4 regions of the Solibacillus kalamii genome follow, and region 1 is predicted to be linked to each of the others. Evidence: riboswitches for the same ligand, from Rfam matches in the RefSeq annotation. Region 1 holds a riboswitch; each other region holds the start of a gene.

Region 1 (2,205 bases):
CAAACTTCCAGTTGTTTGTCCATGTTTTCTTTTATAAGGTGCATTGGCACGTGTCCCGGTCCTTCAACCATAACCTGTACATCATGCTCCCAAGCAATTTTTGTTAGTTCTCCAAGAGTTTCTAATTCCGCAAATTGAGCTTCATCATTGGCATCTGCAATGGAACCAGGACGTAAGCCATCCCCTAAAGAGAAGGAAACATCATAAGTTTTCATGATTTCACAGATTTCTTCAAAGTGAGTATATAAAAAATTTTCTTTATGATGGTGAAGACACCATTGTGCCATAATAGATCCACCTCGGGATACAATACCTGTTAAACGTTTTGCTGTTAACGGAACATACCGTAAAAGAACCCCTGCATGAATGGTGAAGTAATCCACCCCTTGTTCGGCTTGTTCAATCAATGTATCACGGTAAACCTCCCATGTTAGGTCTTCAGCAACACCATTTACTTTTTCTAGTGCTTGATAAATAGGTACGGTACCGACAGGAACAGCCGAATTTCGAATAATCCATTCCCGTGTTGTGTGAATGTTTTTACCTGTTGATAGGTCCATAATATTATCAGCACCCCAACGTGTTGCCCATGTCATTTTTTCAACCTCTTCTTCGATGGAAGATGAAACAGCAGAATTGCCAATATTCGCGTTAATTTTTACATGAAAGTTACGACCTATTATCATGGGCTCTGATTCTGGATGGTTGATATTAGAAGGAATAATCGCTCGACCCTTTGCAACTTCATCCCGTACGAATTCAGGTTTCATATTTTCTCTAATTGCGATAAATTCCATTTCAGGCGTGATAATTCCTTTTCGTGCATAATGAAGTTGTGTAATATTTTTCCCTTTTTTAGCCCGTAACGGTTTCCGCTTTAAACCAGGAAACACGTTATGATTAGTACGAGGATCGTTTTTATCTTTATAACCATTATCCTCAGGCTTGATTTCACGACCATCATATTCCTCCACATCGCCACGTTCTTGAATCCATGTACTGCGAAGGGCAGGGAGACCTTTTGTAATATCGACAGAATAATCAGGGTCTGTATAAGGTCCGCTGGTGTCATACACACGTACTGGAGGATTTTCCTCTTCTCCAAACGTACCAGTTGTCGGGCTTAACTCGATTTCACGCATTGGAACCTTAATGTCAGGTCTAGAGCCTGTTACATATACTTTATTGCTACCCGAAAAGTTAGACATAATGGAAATACTTTGTTCGTTTAATGAAGATGGTGACATTGACATAATAAATCTCTCCTTTTTTGAATATAAGGACAAGAGATAGAGCACAACAGTGAGGAGCTTAAAAAAGCTTATGAAGTACATAAAAAAGCCGGTGTCCAATAAATGGTCGGACCCGGCTAATATGTATACAGAAGTAGTATTACTATAATACGATGCTAACTTCCCCACGCTGGTATGATCCAGATCAGGTCCCAAGAGTCAAGAAACTTCAACGTGTTTCATTCTCAGCCCAACTTATTGGACTCCCCTAGTTATTTCTATTCAATTTTATATTAGTATACATGAAACTACCTTGAGATAAAAGGGAAAATTCAGAAAAGTATTTGTTAGATGAATTACCTTACCGGATATTGATATCGTACTCATTTCGCATGCACATTACAAACCTCTGCATGTCTCGATGTTAAGAACAATAAAGAAACAAAACCCGAACGTATTATTATTTCTGATGAGTCAACATTCTCAGGAGGTGGACTTTTTTTAGATTTAAGGAATTCTGAATCAGAAAACGTTTTAATTCCTGCTTATTGAAAATCATCCTTGACGAAAAAAGTCGTTCGTCGTAAAGTAATGGTAAATTCATCAAGCATTAGGTGCCCGTTAAGGGAGAATAGGGAATAAAGTGAAAAGCTTTAGCGTAATCCCAACACTGTATAGAGGAGTTTCATAGCAAAACCCACTGGATTTACATCTGGGAAGGGGCTATGAAATTGTGAATCTGAGCCAGGAGACCTGCCTAAGTATGCTTACTGTTTATAGACACTGGATATGTCTGTAGTTTATTTGTTATCGAATAAACTGCAGGCTATTTTTATTGTCAAAAATACATTTAGATGGGGGAAACGAAACATGCAATTATTACAGCAAACAATTGATCAAATTCAAGAAATCGACCGACAAATGGAAGAAAAAGCACGTACGTACATAGACTCTTTAGCCAAACCGCCGCAAA
Region 2 (2,205 bases), on a different contig from region 1:
CATTTTTAATGTCTTCCTTAATGGTAGTGAGTACGTTTATTTATATTATCAGTCATGGGGATTTTTTTGGTTTTCGTAAAGCCGAGTTAAGTTATGAAAGAGTCATGTTCGTCCACTTTGCAGAAATTATTGTATGTGGTGCTACCCTGTTTATTTTAATATTCACATTAATCAATGCGTTGTATGTGTATTTTTAGATGGATGGCTACTTTCGACAATAGGCACACACCGGTAAATTATTGCATACTTTAACTACAATAAAAAAGAGGTGAACTATTGAATCCGAATCAAGATTATACATCAGTGCAGCCCCAGTTTACATTCGACCTTAATAAAAACCCGTTATTCGTAAAAGACCAGCAAAATTTTATTAATGTAATGGGCGTCAACCAGTTAAACACATTGGATAATATATCGCTGCTTGATATTTATTTGAGTGCCAATAATGTCATTGAACCGCACTACCACCAAAATGCGGCGGAACTTGTTTATTGTATTGCGGGAAGTGCGATTGTTTCGATTTTGAATCCGTTTACGAAACAGCTGATGCATTTTCCGATTACCCCCGGCCAGGTGGCAAACGTTCCTCAAGGGTGGTGGCATTACGAAGTCGCCACGCAAAACAACACGCATCTGCTCGCCATTTTCAACGCACCGACACCTGAAGTCATTTTAGGTTCCGACCTCCTCAAGCTGACACCAGCAAATATTATGGCCCACACATATGGGATGAACGAAAATTTATGGACGCAGGCAGTTGCACCGGTAAGGCCGAATACGTTCATCGGTCCACCAAACCCATGGCAGCAAGTCCAGCCCGGCAACTACGGCGGCGGGTATGAGCAGTAGTTTTTCTCGGTCAAAGGAATCAAATTTCAAAAAAGCATTTGCATAATGAAACGGCCATGTTATGATAACTGTGAAATTAACCTAATATTGGCAGAAGTTAATCTGCTCGTAATTGAATATGAAAACTACTAGGGGCGCCTGTTTGGCTGAGAAGTACCCTTTGCACCTGATCTAGGTAATACTAGCGTAGGAAAGTAGTGTCGACCCCTTTTTTTATTATTTGTTTTAGGCTGCGATACCACTTTCTTTAGTTGAAAGTGGTTTTTTTGTTGCAAAATTTTATTGTAAAGGATGGTAGAAATGAATAAAACGAGGAAGCTTACGTATTCAGCGATTATCGCTGCACTTACAACGATTCTCAGCAGTTTTGTGTACATCCCTTTAGGTTTTGCCAAAATTTTTCCGATTCAGCATTTTGCCAATGTTGTATCGGCGGTGTTGCTCGGTCCATGGTATGCGGTATTACAGGCATTCCTTACATCGACATTGAGAAACTTAATGGGGACAGGCAGTATATTTGCTTATCCAGGGAGTATGATCGGTGCCTTTTTGGCTGCGTTTCTATTTGCGAAAACGAAGAAGTTAGCGTTTGCGGCAGTAGGTGAAGTAATCGGGACCGGGTTGCTCGGTGCGATGGCTACTTATCCGATCGCCATTTTGTTTTTAGGTCAGGAAGCGGCGCTGTTCGGTTTTGTCCCGGCATTTATGATGAGTTCTTTTGCGGGGTCGCTTTTAGGCTATGGCTTGCTGAAGATTATGGTGAGAAACCGGGCGTTTGGCGGGATGCTTTATCATAATGCCGGGTGAATGGAAGGTTTTTATTAGAAATTTTTGTGTCGTTATTAGAACTTCTTGGCGGGATATTAGACATCTGCGCATGATATTAGAACAGTTTGGAATTTTTGGTAGAACGGGCTTATTCCTAAATAAGATGGCGCGTCCATTTTGCGGTAGCCTTCCGTTTTTATTAGAAGATTTGTGATGGATATTAGAAGTTTGCAGGGGGTTATTAGAACTTCTGTGGACGATATTTGAACATATTAAAGACTTATTAGCACAACTCACACTTATATTAGAAATTCTCATTTTTATTAGAAGATTTTAAAATATATTAGAACAACTATGCCCTATATTAGAAAACGAAGCGCCGGGTATATCAATCGATACATCCGGCACAATTTTTAGTTAGGTAAATTAATCTGCCAAGATACGCCGTAACGGTCATTTACCCAGCCGAACTTCTTACTGAAACCGTAATTACCGATTGGCATTAGCGAATGCCCGCCTTCAAGCAATTTTTCATAAAGATGGTCGGTTTCTTCTTCCGTATCACACGTAATAAAAATAGAGAATGAC
Region 3 (2,205 bases), on a different contig from region 1:
TCACTGCAACATCGATATCTCCTTTGCCACTATCCACACCTTTAGACGCCCAATTTACTCCCGCAAGAGCCGCCATTTCTCCAATATTGCAACGGATTACATTAATCTTTAAAAGGTCGAGCAATTGTTGTGCTGTCTCAGCTCGAAACTTCGTTGCCCCTACACCTACTGGATCCAGAACAACCGGAGTATTATGCATGTTTGCGCTAAGTCCTGCTTTCTTCATCGACTCTATTGTCCGTTCATTCAAAGTGCCCATATTTAAAAGCAAAGCATTGGCCTGGGCAGCCATTTCACCCACTTCTTCTATTGCATCCGCCATTACTGGTGAAGCTCCTACCGCCAGCAAGCCATTCGCTGTAAAATTTGCGACAACATAGTTGGTAATACAATGAACTAATGGTTGTTTATTATAAATTGCTTGCAGACTCATTTACATACACTCCTTGTTCCCAGCTTTGCTTCGTCCAAGGCATTTCCCAAAACATCCATTCGTAATAACAGCTTTTCTTAAAATGCTCCTGTAGTACTTTAAGCTTTGCAGGTTGTTCTTTCGCATATCGATCTAGCATCGATTTTTGTACTTCAATATTTTGAAGCATCTCCTCGGAAGCATATAATGCAATCCACTGTTCATAAAGAGGTATATTGGGGCATGCATCTTTTAATCTTTGCCCAATTTCCTGGTACAGCCATGGGCATGGCAGGATTGCCGCAAATGCTTCTGCTACATCTCCGTTATGCACTGCATTGTACATATGGCTCACATAGTTATAGGCTGCTGGTGCTGGTTCGAATTGTTCCAAATCATCCGCTGTCACACCTAATTCTTTAAACGTTGTACGATGCAACTCAAGCTCGGCATCATGGATAAACTTTGCTGTTTGCAGAAAATATTGAACATCATCATCAGTTGTCGCTTTTGCAGCTGCAAGAGCTAATACTTTCGTATAATGTTTTAAATAATACGCATCCTGCAGCATATAAAACTTAAACTTCTCCAGCGGTAGACTCCCATCTGCAATCCCTTGTACAAAAGGATGATAAAAGCTAGCCTCCCAATAAAAATCCGTTTCTTTTCTTACCTTTTCACAAAATCCCATTGTTACTCCTCCTTTTTGTTGGCGGAAGCACAAAAAAGACGTCTCAACATATAGAGAGACGTCCCCAAAAAGTGTAAGTACCACTTTTCATTGCTCCCTACGTCCGTATTAACGGCCAGGTTCCAAGGGTCAGGTTTTAACCTTCTCAACACTGCTGTGTCCCCCCGCAAATCAAATGCTTGTGTATTTGCAAAAGAAAGACTCCACGTAAAATATACGCGGAGCCAAAGTAAGTACATATGTATAGCTTGTACTTTGCTCCCTACGTCCGTATTAACGGTCAGGTTCTAAGGGTCAGGTTTTAACCTTCTCAACACTGCTGTGTCCCCCCGCAAATGCATTTAATTACCCAGAGTGTAACAAATTAATTCGAACCGGGCAAGTGAATTCAAAAAATTACGAAATTAATAGTTAAATACCTTATACCCAAAATAGCGCATCGTTAGTAAAATTCTGTTACTAATGATGCGCTTACATCTATTGTAAATGGGCTACTGCCGATCTTTTACCAGTCAGTTCATGATAAGCCTGAGCATATTCTTCAGCCAGTTTATCGACATATTGTTTTGTGGAAGTAATCTCTTTAATCGCGCCAATTCCTTGCCCGCTGCCCCAAATATCTTTCCAGGCTTTTGCGGTATTATCGTTAAAGTTCATTGCTGAAGGATCACTTTCTTTTAAATTCCTCGGGTCCATCCCCGCGTTCATGATAGAACCTTTCAAATAATTCCCGTGGATTCCTGTAAATAAATTGCTGTATACAATATCTTCTGCAGTACTATCAACAATCATTTGTTTATATTCTTGACGAGCAAACGCTTCTTCGGTCGCGATGAATGGTGAGCCGATATAGCCAAAATCAGCCCCCATTGCCTGTGCTGCCAACACTGAGTGCCCTCGTGCGATTGAACCTGATAAAGCTAATGGACCGTCAAACCATTCACGAATTTCCTGTACGAGCGCGAATGGACTCTGTTGTCCTGCATGACCGCCTGCGCCTGTTGCTACAGCAATGATGCCGTCTGCACCTTTTTGAATCGCTTTTTTTGCAAAATGATTGTTAATGACATCATGGAAAACGATACCTCCATAACTATGTGCT
Region 4 (2,205 bases), on a different contig from region 1:
CTTCGGTACATTGGATGAGGAGGCGTTAAGACGGGCAATCGATATTTTGATCGATCTTCAGCAAACAGGCCGCTTAATCGGCGTCATCTCCCATGTGGCCGAATTAAAAGCAGCAATGCCTGCCATTTTACAAGTCCAAAAGTTAAAAGAAGGCTACAGTAAAACGGAAATTATTATTAAATAAAGACAACAAAAAACACATTTCACACTAGTTTTAGTGAGAAATGTGTTTTTCTGTATTAACGTTTTGGCGTTCGTCGTGTAGTTGCTGGTTGGGGTGCAGATTTTTTATCCATCATTTTTTTAATGATCGGGTACACGATCGGTCCATATTTAATTGCGGTTTTAATGAGTTTATTTAATTTCATGATACACACTCCTTAACGAATACATTTCGTATAAAAAATATACCCAAAGAAGGAGCTATCATAAACATTAACGTAAAACTTTAATCGCTTGGACTAGATTCCAAATCGCCAGAATAAACGTAATAAGGACTAAAAGAATAAATCCGATAAAATGGGAACTAATAAAGAAATCCTGCACGCTCACTGTCAAAGTGTTATTCCAGGAAAGAACGGAAGTGAAAAAGTAAATCATGTACAAAATCCCTAACAGTATTGGAATTAGTTGAGAAATAAAAGCTTTTTTAGAATGGCCTTTAACGGCTTCATCTTTCGTAACGATAAATATAATTACCGGTAAAATAAACGGTGCAAAATAAAAGCTCAAATAGCTTAGTGCACTTAAACCTTTCGATTGATCCATCATTTATCACTCCTTCGTATCTATTATATGTAATTCTAGTACGTTTCAAAATAATAGTTGTTGAAAGTTGTAGAAATATTCGTTACAATGAGCATGTTCAAACAATAAAAATTTAGATGTACCACAAGGGGTGCCGAGAAAGTCGGCTGAGATTGTGCACGGGATTGCACTGACTCTTTGAACCTGTAAGTTAGCACTTGCGTAGGGATGTGGATAGAATCCGACTGTTCAAACGATAGTCAGGCTTTTGTCCTGATTATCGTTTTTTGCTTTTTCTAAATACCTAGAAGAAGTAAAAGTTCCATTCTATCCCTCTTCACTTTTGTTACATCGGATAAAAGAAAGGGGAATTGTTATGGACAGAAAAAAATTATTGATGATGGTGGAGATAGCGATATTTGCTGCCATCGGACTTGTATTGGACCAAGTATCTTTTAAAATGTGGGCACAGGGCGGGTCAATCAGCTTTGTTATGGTACCGATTATGTTAATGGCCATTCGTTGGGGACTAACAGCAGGACTTGCAACAGGCTTGCTGATCGGCGTTATGCAAATGATGTTCGGCGCTTACATAGTACACTGGCTTCAGGCGATTTTAGATTACGGTCTAGCCTTTACAGTAGTAGGATTGGCGGCAATTGTAAGAAAGCCATTATTACAGGCAACACAATCACTCAATAAAGTAAAAATGGCAATTTATATCGTTATAGGAGCTCTAATAGGCGGAGCTTTAAGATTTGTTTCGCACTTGCTCGCAGGTGTCGTGTTCTTTAAAGAGTACGCAGGCGATGATAATGTGTGGATCTACTCAATAATTTATAACAGTACTTATATGGTACCTGCTACAATAATTACAGCGGTTATTGCAGTTATATTATTCACATCTGCACCCCGTTTACTCAAAAAAGCACAAACACCATAATGAATTGAAAACTCAAGGCTTGCAGCAAGGGATTATTTTCCCGTTGCAAGCTTTTTCTATTTTCTATTGTACAATGTCGTATTAATTTGATCATAAATCCAAATAATTTTAAAATCCTTGAACAATTACAACCGATATTAAGTATGCTATAGTTAAGGGTAGACATTGTTTAAGAGGAAGGAAGTTACACATGATTGTTACTACACAAGAAGAAATAGAAGCGTTTAAAAAAATTGGACGCATTTGTGCTGAAATTCGCGAGGCAATGAAAGCTGCGACAGTACCTGGCGTGACAACGAAAGAATTAGATGAAATTGCAGGCCGTATGTTTGCGGAAGCAGGCGCGGTTTCTGGTCCTAAAGGCGAATACGATTTTCCGGGATATACATGCATTTCAGTAAATCACGAAGTTGCACATGGCATTCCAGGGAACAAGGTTATTCAGGACGGCGATATCGTAAACATTGATGTATCGGGCTCTTTAAACGGATACTTTGCAGATACAGGTATTTCTT

The links. Region 1 has a riboswitch for thiamine pyrophosphate ahead of thiC (phosphomethylpyrimidine synthase ThiC). Riboswitches for the same ligand answer to the same signal wherever they lie in the genome.
Region 2: it holds a riboswitch for thiamine pyrophosphate, as region 1 does, so the genes downstream of both, thiW (energy coupling factor transporter S component ThiW) here and thiC (phosphomethylpyrimidine synthase ThiC) in region 1, are expected to answer to the same signal.
Region 3: it holds a riboswitch for thiamine pyrophosphate, as region 1 does, so the genes downstream of both, tenA (thiaminase II) here and thiC (phosphomethylpyrimidine synthase ThiC) in region 1, are expected to answer to the same signal.
Region 4: it holds a riboswitch for thiamine pyrophosphate, as region 1 does, so the genes downstream of both, thiT (energy-coupled thiamine transporter ThiT) here and thiC (phosphomethylpyrimidine synthase ThiC) in region 1, are expected to answer to the same signal.

The regions. Positions count from the first base shown of each region.
Region 1 covers NZ_NHNT01000008.1:42,437-44,641, reverse strand. The annotation lists gene thiC (phosphomethylpyrimidine synthase ThiC) at 1-1,247, opposite strand, end outside; TPP riboswitch at 1,398-1,512, opposite strand; cobalamin riboswitch at 1,828-2,007, shown strand; gene cobT (nicotinate-nucleotide--dimethylbenzimidazole phosphoribosyltransferase) at 2,103-2,205, shown strand, end outside.
Region 2 covers NZ_NHNT01000019.1:8,253-10,457, reverse strand. The annotation lists gene CBM15_RS18555 (nucleotidyltransferase) at 1-197, shown strand, start outside; gene CBM15_RS18550 (cupin domain-containing protein) at 277-849, shown strand; TPP riboswitch at 970-1,059, shown strand; gene thiW (energy coupling factor transporter S component ThiW) at 1,150-1,656, shown strand; gene CBM15_RS18540 (VOC family protein) at 2,031-2,205, opposite strand, start outside.
Region 3 covers NZ_NHNT01000002.1:157,421-159,625, reverse strand. The annotation lists gene thiM (hydroxyethylthiazole kinase) at 1-433, opposite strand, end outside; gene tenA (thiaminase II) at 411-1,103, opposite strand; TPP riboswitch at 1,181-1,279, opposite strand; TPP riboswitch at 1,346-1,444, opposite strand; gene CBM15_RS04430 (NAD(P)H-dependent flavin oxidoreductase) at 1,581-2,205, opposite strand, start outside.
Region 4 covers NZ_NHNT01000006.1:45,151-47,355, reverse strand. The annotation lists gene CBM15_RS10300 (AAA family ATPase) at 1-184, shown strand, start outside; gene CBM15_RS19535 (hypothetical protein) at 240-368, opposite strand; gene CBM15_RS10295 (magnetosome magnetite crystal formation protein family) at 436-768, opposite strand; TPP riboswitch at 885-993, shown strand; gene thiT (energy-coupled thiamine transporter ThiT) at 1,124-1,690, shown strand; gene map (type I methionyl aminopeptidase) at 1,881-2,205, shown strand, end outside.